One region of the Kitasatospora sp. NPDC056273 genome, then DNA from elsewhere that is predicted to be linked to it. Evidence: riboswitches for the same ligand, from Rfam matches in the RefSeq annotation. Region 1 holds a riboswitch; the other holds the start of a gene.
What was found. A riboswitch is a leader RNA that binds a small molecule or an ion and turns the genes downstream of it on or off. The one in region 1 is predicted to bind thiamine pyrophosphate.
Positions count from the first base shown of each region.

Region 1 (4,955 bases):
CGAGGCCCGGGGCCGGGCGGCCCGGCTTGGTCGGGGTCGGCCAGACCGGGCCGGTGCAGAAGTAGTCCACCCCGGGCTCGGCGATCGCCGCGTCCACCTCGGACTCGGCGTGGCAGGAGCGGCCGATCAGCACGTCCTCGCCGAGGATCGCCCGGGCGGCCGGCACCGGCAGGTCGTCCTGGCCGAGGTGCAGCACGTCCGGCCGGGCCGCGTGGGCGACGTCGGCGCGGTCGTTGACGGCCAGCAGCTTGCCGTGCCGGCGGCAGGCGTCGGCGAAGACCTCCAGGGCCTCCAGCTCCTGCCTGGCCTCCAGGCCCTTGTCGCGCAGCTGGACGATGTCCACCCCGCCCGCCAGCGCCGCGTCCAGGAACTCGGCGAGGTCGCCCTGCTCCCGGCGGGCGTCGGTGCACAGGTACAGCCGGGCGTCGGCGAGCCCGGCGCGCGGCGTGTCCGCCGCCATCAGATCAGCATCGCCTGGGCGCGGCGCTTCACCTCGGTGCCGCGGTTCTCCCGCAGCGCCTGGATCGGGCTGCCGGGCAGCGACGGGTCCTCGGTGAAGAGCCACTCCAGGATCTCCGCGTCGTTGTACCCGCAGTCCCGCAGGACGGTCAGGGTGCCGGACAGGTGCTTGACCAGGCCCGGGCCGTCGATGAACGCGGCCGGGACCTGCAGCGACTTGTTGGGGCCGCGCCGGACGGCGATCAGGCCGCCGTTCTTGACCAGGTCACGCACCTCGGTGACCCGGACCCCCCACTGCTCCGAGATGTCGGGCAGGTACATCCAGTCGGTGACCAGGGATTCAATCTTGCTTTCGATCTCACTCACGCCACCAGACTGCCACCTCCGCGGCCCACCGCGCACCAGACCTGCCCCGCGCCTACCCCGCGACGGCCGCCTTCAGCGGTACCGCGGGGTCGGCCGCCCGGGCCGGGTCCAGCGCGGTGCCGCGCTCGATCAGCCGCCGCCCCTGGGCCAGGTCGCGCGGCCGGTCGACGGTCAGCAGCGCGCTCGGCACGCCGTCGCGCAGCCAGAGCACCGACCAGTCGGCGCCCCGCGGGTCGCCGCGCCGGACCAGCTCGTCGCCCTCGGCGTGCCGGCCGGCGTACTGGACCATCCGCCCGAACTGCTCGGACCAGAAGTACGGCACCGGGTCGTAGGCCGGCGCGTCCGCGCCCAGGACGGCGGCGGCCACCGCCTCGCCGGACCGCAGCGCGTGGTCCCAGTGCTGGACGGCCAGCCGGGCGCCGGCCCGGGCCGAGGGGTAGCTGACGCAGTCGCCGGCCGCGAAGACCCCGGGCACCGAGGTGCGCAGCCGCCCGTCCACCACGACGGCGCCGGTCGCGTCCAGCTCGACCCCGGAGCCGGCCAGCCAGCCGGTCGCGGGGCGGGCCCCGATGCCGACCACCACCTCGTCGGCGGGCAGGTGCGAGCCGTCCGCCAGCAGCACCGCGCCGGGCTCGACGGCGGCCACGCCGACCCCGCAGCGCAGCTCGACCCCGGCGTCGGCGTACCAGGCGGCCATCGCCGAGCCGAGCTCCGTCGGCAGCGCGCCGGGCAGCGGCGCCGGACCGGCCTCGACCACCGTCACCTCGCAGCCCGCCGCGCGGGCCGCGGTGGACACCTCGGCGCCGATCCAGCCCGCGCCGACCAGCACCAGCCGCAGCCCGGGGCGCAGCAGCGCGCGCAGCGCCAGGGCGTCGTCCAGGGTGTGCAGCAGGTGCGCCCGCTCGGCGCCGGGCAGGGCGCGCGGCACGGCACCGGTGGCGATCACCAGCGAGCCGTACGGGAGGTCGCCGCCGTCGGTGTGCAGCACGCCGGGGGTGAGGCCGGTGGCGCGGCGGCCGGTGAGCAGCTCGATGCCGAGCTGCCCGTAGTCGATGTCCAGGGCCGTGGAGTCGGCCTTGCCGAGCAGCACGTCCTTGGAGAGCGGCGGCCGGTCGTACGGCGCGTGCGGCTCCTCGCCGACCAGCGTGATCCGCCCCTGCCGGCCGCCCTGCCGCAGCTTGAGGGCGCACTGCGCCCCGGCCAGCCCGGCTCCGACGACGACCACCCGATCCGTTCCGCTCAGCTCTGCCACGCCCGCCACTGTACTCAGCGCGACGCGGCGGCCTCCGGGCCATCCGCCCCGCGTACGGGCCTTCGGCCGGGCCGACCCCCGGCGTTAAGGTGGGAGGACCACACGGGAGCCCGGCGGACCGGGCTGAGAGGCGGGCTGACACGGCCTGCGACCGTCCGAACCTGATCCGGGTCATACCGGCGAAGGGAGAAGAGCAGCCTTGTCACGCTTGCCATCAGGCACCCATGCCGACGTGCTGGTGATCGGCGGGGGCGTCATCGGCCTCGCCGTCGCCTGGCGCACCGCGCGGCGCGGGGCGCGGAACGTGATCGTGGTCGACCCCGCCCACGGCGGCGGGGCCGCCGGGGTCGCGGCCGGGATGCTCGCCCCGGTCACCGAGCTCCAGTACGGCGAGGAGCCGCTGCTGCGCCTCGGGATGGCCTCGAACGAGCGGTACGAGGCCTTCGCCGCCGAACTCTCCGAGGCGAGCGGCGGCCTGGACACCGGCTACCGCCGCTGCGGCACGATCGCCGTCGCGCTGGACTCCGACGACCGCGAGGAACTGCGCGAGCTGTACGCCTTCCACCAGCGGCTGGGCCTGGACTCGACCTGGCTGACCGGCCGGGAGGCCCGCAGGCTGGAGCCGATGCTGGCCCCCGCCGTCCGCGGCGCCCTGCACGCCGCGGACGACCACCAGGTGGACCCCCGGCGCCTGCTCACCGCCCTGGTCGCGGCCTGCGGGCGCGCGGGCGTCCTGCTGCACCGCGCCGAGGCCGTCGAGCTGCTGGTCGAGGACGGCCGCGCGACCGGCGCCCGACTGAGCACCGACGAGACGGTGACCGCCGACCAGGTCGTGCTCGCCGCCGGCCCGCACAGCCACCGGCTGCCCGGTCTGCCCGAGGGGGTGCTGCCCGCGATCCGCCCGGTGAAGGGGCAGGTGCTGCGGCTGCACGTGCCGGAGGCCTACCGGCCGTTCCTCTCCCGCAACGTCCGCGCCGTGGTCCGCGGCCGGCACCTGTACCTGGTCCCCCGGGAGAACGGCGAACTGGTCGTCGGCGCGACCACCGAGGAGCAGGGCTACGACACCACCGTCACCGCCGGCGGGGTGTACGAACTCCTGCGGGACGCCCACGAGTTGGTCCCGGGCATCACCGAACTCCCGCTGCGCGAGACCTCGGCCGGGCTGCGCCCCGGCTCGCCGGACAACGCCCCGCTGCTGGGCCCGACCCCGCTGCCCGGGCTGGTCGCCTCCACCGGCCACTACCGCAACGGCGTGCTGCTCACCCCGGTGACCGCCGACCTGGTCTCCGAGTACCTGGTCACCGGTGAAGTCCCCGAGCTCGCAAGGCCGTTCACCCCCACCCGGTTCTCCTCCGAATCCCCCGTCGCGAAGGCCTCCGCATGACCGAGATCGCCCTGACCGAGAACGCCCCAGACGAGAACGCCGTGAACGAGGACGCCCCGAACCCGGCCGCCCCGGCCGAGATCGCCCTGACCGTCAACGGCGAGCCCCGCCGGGTGCCCGCCACGACCACCCTCGCCGAGCTGGTGGCCTCCGTCAGCGCCGCCAACACCGGTGTCGCCGCCGCGCTCAACGAGGCCGTGGTGCCGCGCGGTTCGTGGCCCGGGACGGCACTGGGCAGCGGCGACCGGATCGAGATCCTCACCGCCGTCCAGGGAGGCTGAACCATGGCCGACGATCTGCTGACCATCGCCGGGACGGCCTTCTCCTCCCGGCTGATCATGGGCACCGGCGGCGCCCCCAGCCTGGAGGTCCTGGAGCGCGCGCTGCTCGCCTCCGGCACCGAGCTGACCACCGTCGCGATGCGCCGGGTCGACGCCACCACCCAGGGCTCCGTGCTGGACGTGCTGACCCGCAACGGCATCCGGGTGCTGCCCAACACGGCCGGCTGCTTCACCGCCGGCGAGGCCGTGCTGACCGCCCGGCTGGCCCGCGAGGCGCTCGGCACCGACTGGGTCAAGCTGGAGGTGATCGCCGACGAGCGCACCCTGCTGCCCGACCCGATCGAGCTGCTGGACGCCGCCGAGACGCTGGTCGACGACGGCTTCACCGTCCTGCCGTACACCAACGACGACCCGGTGCTGGCCCGCAAGCTGGAGGACGTCGGCTGCGCGGCCATCATGCCGCTGGGCTCGCCGATCGGTTCGGGCCTGGGCATCCGCAACCCGCACAACTTCCAGCTGATCGTGGAGGGCGCGGGCGTCCCGGTGATCCTGGACGCGGGCGCCGGCACCGCCTCCGACGTGGCGCTGGCGATGGAGCTGGGCTGCGCCGCGGTGATGCTCGCCTCCGCGGTGACCAGGGCTCAGGACCCGGTGCTGATGGCCGAGGCGATGCGGCACGCCGCCGAGGCGGGCCGGCTCGCCCACCGGGCCGGCCGGATCCCGCGCCGCTTCCACGCCGAGGCCTCCTCCGCGATGGCCGGCCGGGCCGACCTGGACACCCGCGAGCACCCGGCGTTCTGAACCGTCGCGCATGTCACAAGCCGGTCCCGGAGGCGGTGTCCGCCGGGACCGGGCGGTCCCGCACCCTAGACTCTCCGAGTGGACATGGCACTGCACGACCCCCTGATCGGCGCCCTGCTCGACAACCGGTACCGGGTCGAGCAGCGGATCGCGACCGGCGGGATGTCCACCGTCTACCGGGGCACCGACACCCGGCTGGACCGGGTGGTCGCGCTCAAGGTGATGCACCCCTCGCTGGCCGGTGACGAGGGCTTCACCGCCCGCTTCATCCGCGAGGCCAAGGCGGTCGCCAGGCTCACCCACCCCAACGTGGTCAACGTCTTCGACCAGGGCGCGGACGGCGGCCACGTCTTCCTCGCCATGGAGTACGTGCCCGGCCGCACCCTGCGCGACCTGCTGCGCGACCGCGGCG
Region 1 covers NZ_JBHJSJ010000075.1:8,739-13,693, forward strand. The annotation lists gene thiE (thiamine phosphate synthase) at 1-460, opposite strand, end outside; gene ACFCY1_RS37650 (Rv2175c family DNA-binding protein) at 460-825, opposite strand; gene ACFCY1_RS37655 (NAD(P)/FAD-dependent oxidoreductase) at 878-2,086, opposite strand; TPP riboswitch at 2,170-2,282, shown strand; gene thiO (glycine oxidase ThiO) at 2,286-3,461, shown strand; gene thiS (sulfur carrier protein ThiS) at 3,458-3,742, shown strand; gene ACFCY1_RS37670 (thiazole synthase) at 3,746-4,543, shown strand; gene pknB (Stk1 family PASTA domain-containing Ser/Thr kinase) at 4,628-4,955, shown strand, end outside.

Region 2 (4,955 bases), on a different contig from region 1:
CTGCAGGGCGTTCATGTACGAGGCCTGCGAGCCGGTGTCGTCGCCGGAGGCCACCGGGCGGTCCTTGGCGCTGATGATGCCGCTGGTGACGGTGGACTCCAGGCCGTACGGCGCACCGATCGCGACGGTGGCGTCGCCGACGTTGACCTTGTCGGAGTCGGCCAGCGGCAGCGGGGCCAGCTTGCTCTTGGGCGGGTTGTCGATCTTGACCACGGCGACGTCGTAGCCCTCGGCGTGGCCGAGCACCGAGGCGCTGTAGGAGCTGCCGTCGGCGAACTTGACGGTCAGTTTGCCGCCGCTGAGGGTCGGCGCGACGACGTGGTTGTTGGTGAGGATGTGGCCCTCGGTGTCGAAGACGAAGCCGGTGCCGGTGCCCGACTCGCCGTTGCCCTGCGCCTTGATGGTGACGACGCTGGGCAGCGCCTTCTGCGCGATGGCGGCGATCGAGCCGGGGACGGGCTCGTTCTTCTGGGTGTCGCTGGCCTGGACGGTGGTGCTGCGGTGGTCGTTCGCGGAGCTCCTGCGGTCGGAACTGTCGGAGACGGACACGCCGAGCGCGCCGCCGGCCACACCGGCGACCAGCGCGACGGCCGCGATCAGGGCGACCAGGCCGCCGCGCTTCTTGCGCGGGCCGCCGGGGCCGCCCGGACCGCCGGGGTACTCCGCCGGGTAGCCGTGCGGGCCGGCCGGGCCGCCGGGGTAGCCGGCGCCGCCGGAGGTGGAGTCGTGGGTGGGGCCCCAGCCGCCGAGCGGCTGGCCGGCCCCGAAGGGGTGGTGGCCGTGCGCGGCGGGGGCGGCGGGCGCGGCCGGAGCGGCGCCGTACCCCTCGTGCGCGCCGGCGGCGGGGACGCCGTGGGTCGGGGTGGCGTACGGGTTGCCGGCCGGCGGCAGGGCCGGGGCGGCGGGTGCGGCGGCCACCGGGGCGGGCGGAACGGGCGGCAGGACCGGCGGCGGCGCGTCGATGTAGCCGGTGGCCGGGTCGACGGCCGGCTCCTCGACGGCGGGTGCGGCGGGTGCGGCGGGTGCCACGGGCTCGGCGGGTGCCTCCGGTGCGGGCACCTTGGTGAAGGCGACGGTGGGCTTGTGCCCACCCCCGGCCGGGACCTCCTCGGCCGGAACGGCGTCGGCGGACGGCGCCGCCTCGGCGGCGGCGGCCTCGACCGCGCCCGCCTCCGGCTCGGGCACCCGCCGGAACGCCATGGTCGGGTTGTGCCCGCCCTGAGCGGGGCCCGCGGCAGCGGACTCGGCCGCCCCCGGCCCGGCGGGCTGCTCCCCCTGCGGCCCGGTGGGCCCAACCTCGCGCTCGGTGCTCACGGACGACCTCCATAGCTGGCAGAACCAAGGACCATAGTTTTTCGCACTGTCGATTCGTTTGCCGTAAGGACCCCTCTGAAGAACTCATAAGAATCCTTAGCCGGCACCGACACCGGCGCTGGCGTCAGCACCCACAGCGGCGCTGACACCGGCTCCGGCACCCGTACCGACGGCCGGGGCTCCCCTCCCCGTCGGGCGTCCGCGATGCGGACCGCCCCGCCCTCGGCCTTGGGCGTCGGCACCCGCGCCGGTTAGCCTGGCGCTCCAAACTGACACGCGGGAGCTTGGACCCACCAGGCTGAGAGTGCGCATGTCGACCGTACGCCACACGAGTGACGGACGTTCGAGGGGGCGCTGACCGCCGGAACCTGTCCGGGTAATGCCGGCGTAGGGAGTATCGGCCATGCCGCCTGCTTCGCCATCCTCTTCTTCGGGTACGAACGCCTCCGACTCCGGCGCGAACGCCCCCGCGCCGGGCGCGACCGCCCTCCTGGAACGCGCCGAGCACGTCGAAGCGCCCCTGGTCCTGGACACCGAACCGCCGCGCACGCTGCGCTTCCGGGACCACTTCGCGCTCTGGATGAACCTGGGCGTCAGCCTGATCGGCTTCTCCACCGCCGCCACCGTGCTCGGCGCCCCCGGCAGCGAGCTGTCGCTGGCCGCCGCGGTGACCGCGATCACGATCGGTACGGCGGTCGGCACCGCGATGCTCGCCGTGGCCGCGCTGATCGGCGCCCGCACCGGCGCCCCCGCGATGGCGAACCTGCGCGGGCTGTTCGGCACCCGGCTGTCGTACCTGCCGACGGTGCTGAACATCGTGCAGTGCATCGGCTGGGGCGTCTTCGAGCTGCTGACCATCTCGGCGGGCGCGCAGACCGTCGCGCACACCACCGGCTACCGCTGGCTGTTCGTCCTGCTCGCGGGCGCGCTGACCACCGCCCTGACCATCTGGCCGCTGGGCTCGATCGCGGTGCTGCGCCGCTTCGTGGCCGGGGCGGTCGCGGTGGCGATGGTGTACTTCACCGTCCAGTTGGGCCGCCAGGGCGTGCCGGACCCGGGCGCGGGCAACTGGCACGGCTTCCTCGGCGCCACCGACGCGATGATCGCGGTGTCGGTCTCCTTCGTGCCGCTGGCCGCCGACTACACCCGGCACTCGCGCACCCCGCGCTCGGCGTTCTGGGGCAGCTTCTCCGGCTACACGGTCGCCCAGGTCTGGTGCTACGTGCTCGGCCTGATGGCGCTGCTGCAGTCGGACGGCGACCCGAACCGGATCTTCGACTCCTTCCTCGGGGTCTGGGCCGGCTGGCTGTTCCTGCTGGTGCTGGTGCTGCGCGAGACGGACCAGTCCTTCGCCAACGTGTACTCGACCGCGATGTCGGTGCAGAACCTGCTGCCGAAGGTGGACCGCCGGGTGCTCTCCGGCGCGATCGGCGTGCTGATCACCGTGCTGGCGCTGCAGATCGACGAGTTCACCGACACCTACTACGGCTTCCTCGGCCTGATCGGCTCGGTGTTCGTGCCGCTGCTGGCGGTGCTCGTGGTGGACTACTTCCTCGGCGCCGGCCGGCGCGGCTGGAACCTCTCCGCCGACGCGCCGTCCCGCTGGCTGATGCTGCTGCCGTGGGCCCTGGGCTTCGCGGTCTACCAGTTCATCGCGCCGACCAAGGTCGCGGGCTGGTGGACGGACTTCTGGACCTCCGCCCAGGAGGCGCTGCACTTCACCCCGCAGGAGTGGACCTCGGCCTCGCTGTTCGCCTTCCTGGTGCCGGCCCTGGCCACCTGGGCGCTCACCCCGCTCGGCCGCCGCGCCGTCCGGGGCTGACGGAGCGGAGGGAGCGGGGCCCGAGCGGGCCCCGCAGGTGCGCAGACGGCCCCACAGGTTGGGGCCGTCTTTGTCCGCGCTTCACCTCCGCCGCCTATCGTTGGGCCTGTGACCAGCCCAGACCTGTCCTCGGCGGCGGCGCGCACCGTGCCGCCCGTCCAGGTGATCGCCCACCGCGGTTCCTCCCACGCCCTGCCCGAGCACACCCTCGCGGCCTACCGGCGCGCGCTCGACGAGGGCGCGGACGCGCTGGAGTGCGACGTCCGGGTCACCGCCGACGGCGCGCTGGTCTGCGTGCACGACCGCCGGATCGGCCGGGTCTCCAACGGCCGGGGCACCGTTTCGGCCATGACCCTCGCCGAGCTGGAGGCGTACGACTTCGGCGCCTGGAAGACCGGCCGCCCCAGCACCGACCCGGAGCTGCGCGGCGTGCTGCGGCTGGAGCGGCTGCTGGAGCTGGTGGTGGAGTGCGGCCGCCCGGTGGACCTGGCGATCGAGACCAAGCACCCGGTGCGCTTCCGCGGCCGGGTGGAGGCCGAGCTGCTGCGGACCCTGGAGCGGTTCAAGATCGGCGCGATCCGGGAGGGCGACCGCCCGTCCGCCCGGATCATGAGCTTCTCCTCGGTCGCGCTGAACCGGGTGGCCGCCGCCGCGCCGCGGTACCGGCGGGTCTTCCTGTTCGAGCGGACCCTGCCGCTGCTCGGCCGGCTGCGCGAGGGCTCGCCGCTGCCGGGCGGGGCGCGGATCGCCGGCCCGGGCATCGAGCTGGTGCGGGCCCGCCCGCAGCTGGTGACCCGGCTGCGCGAGCTCGGCCACGAGGTGCACGTGTGGACGGTGGACGAGCCGGCCGACGTCGAGCTCTGCCTGGAGCTCGGGGTGTCCGCGATCATCACCAACCGGCCCGCGGAGGTACTGGCGCAGCTCGGCCGGTGATCCACCGGTGATCCGTCGGCGCACCGAAGGCCGTACTCCTCCGAACCCCTCCGATCCGATCACTCTGGTCGGCAGTCAAACCTTCCTCGCGCGAAATTGCCGGAATTCTTGCATCCGGGCGACGGAGGGTGAGCGCGGAATGACCTGATGTCGACCGTCGGTCGCCGCACTCGAAATGGGCTCGCGGGATCGTCCGGTGCTCGTTTCCGACGCATTACCAAGGGGCATCTCTCCCTCGGCATACGCTGAAGGAGGTCCGGGGGTGGCGTTGATGGTGGCGCGTGAAGTGCCGACTTCATCGACCATGGCAGTGCCGCACGGCCCAGCGAGTGTCGGGGTCGCACGGCGCCGACTGCGTCGAGATCTGGGTGACCGGCAGGTACCCGAACCGGTCATCGATGATGCTGTTCTGATCCTTTCCGAGCTGTTGAGCAACGCCTGTCGGTACGCCCGTCCGCTCGGCCCGCTGCCGGCCCTGGGCCGCAGCGCCCGGGCCGAGGTGCTCGGGCAGGTGCTGGTCGGCGTCCCCTCCGGGGCCAACGCCGCGCAGAGCGCCCGGGAGCCCGCCGAGGGTCCGGCCGAGCCGGCCGGCGGGGTGCTGGTCCGCTGGCAGATGCACGCCGACGGGGTGCTCACCCTGGAGGTCACGGACGGCGGGGCGGCCACCCGGCCGCTGCCCGCGAGTCCCTCGCTGACCTCGCGCGGCGGCCGCGGCCTGAGCATCGTCGACCAGCTGGCCAGCGACTGGGGCGTGCGCGACGCCCCCGGCGAGGTCACGGTCTGGGCGGCGCTGCCCGCCCGGGCCCGGCACGCCCGGCGCACCGGGGGCGATGCCCGTAGCGCGTGAGCCGGGCTCGGGGAATGTGTCGTTAGGCTTCCCGGGACA
Region 2 covers NZ_JBHJSJ010000016.1:163,955-168,909, reverse strand. The annotation lists gene ACFCY1_RS17440 (S1C family serine protease) at 1-1,314, opposite strand, end outside; TPP riboswitch at 1,581-1,725, shown strand; gene ACFCY1_RS17435 (cytosine permease) at 1,718-3,136, shown strand; gene ACFCY1_RS17430 (glycerophosphodiester phosphodiesterase) at 3,245-4,069, shown strand; gene ACFCY1_RS17425 (ATP-binding protein) at 4,497-4,916, shown strand.
Region 2: another riboswitch for thiamine pyrophosphate. It lies ahead of ACFCY1_RS17435 (cytosine permease); the one in region 1 lies ahead of thiO (glycine oxidase ThiO).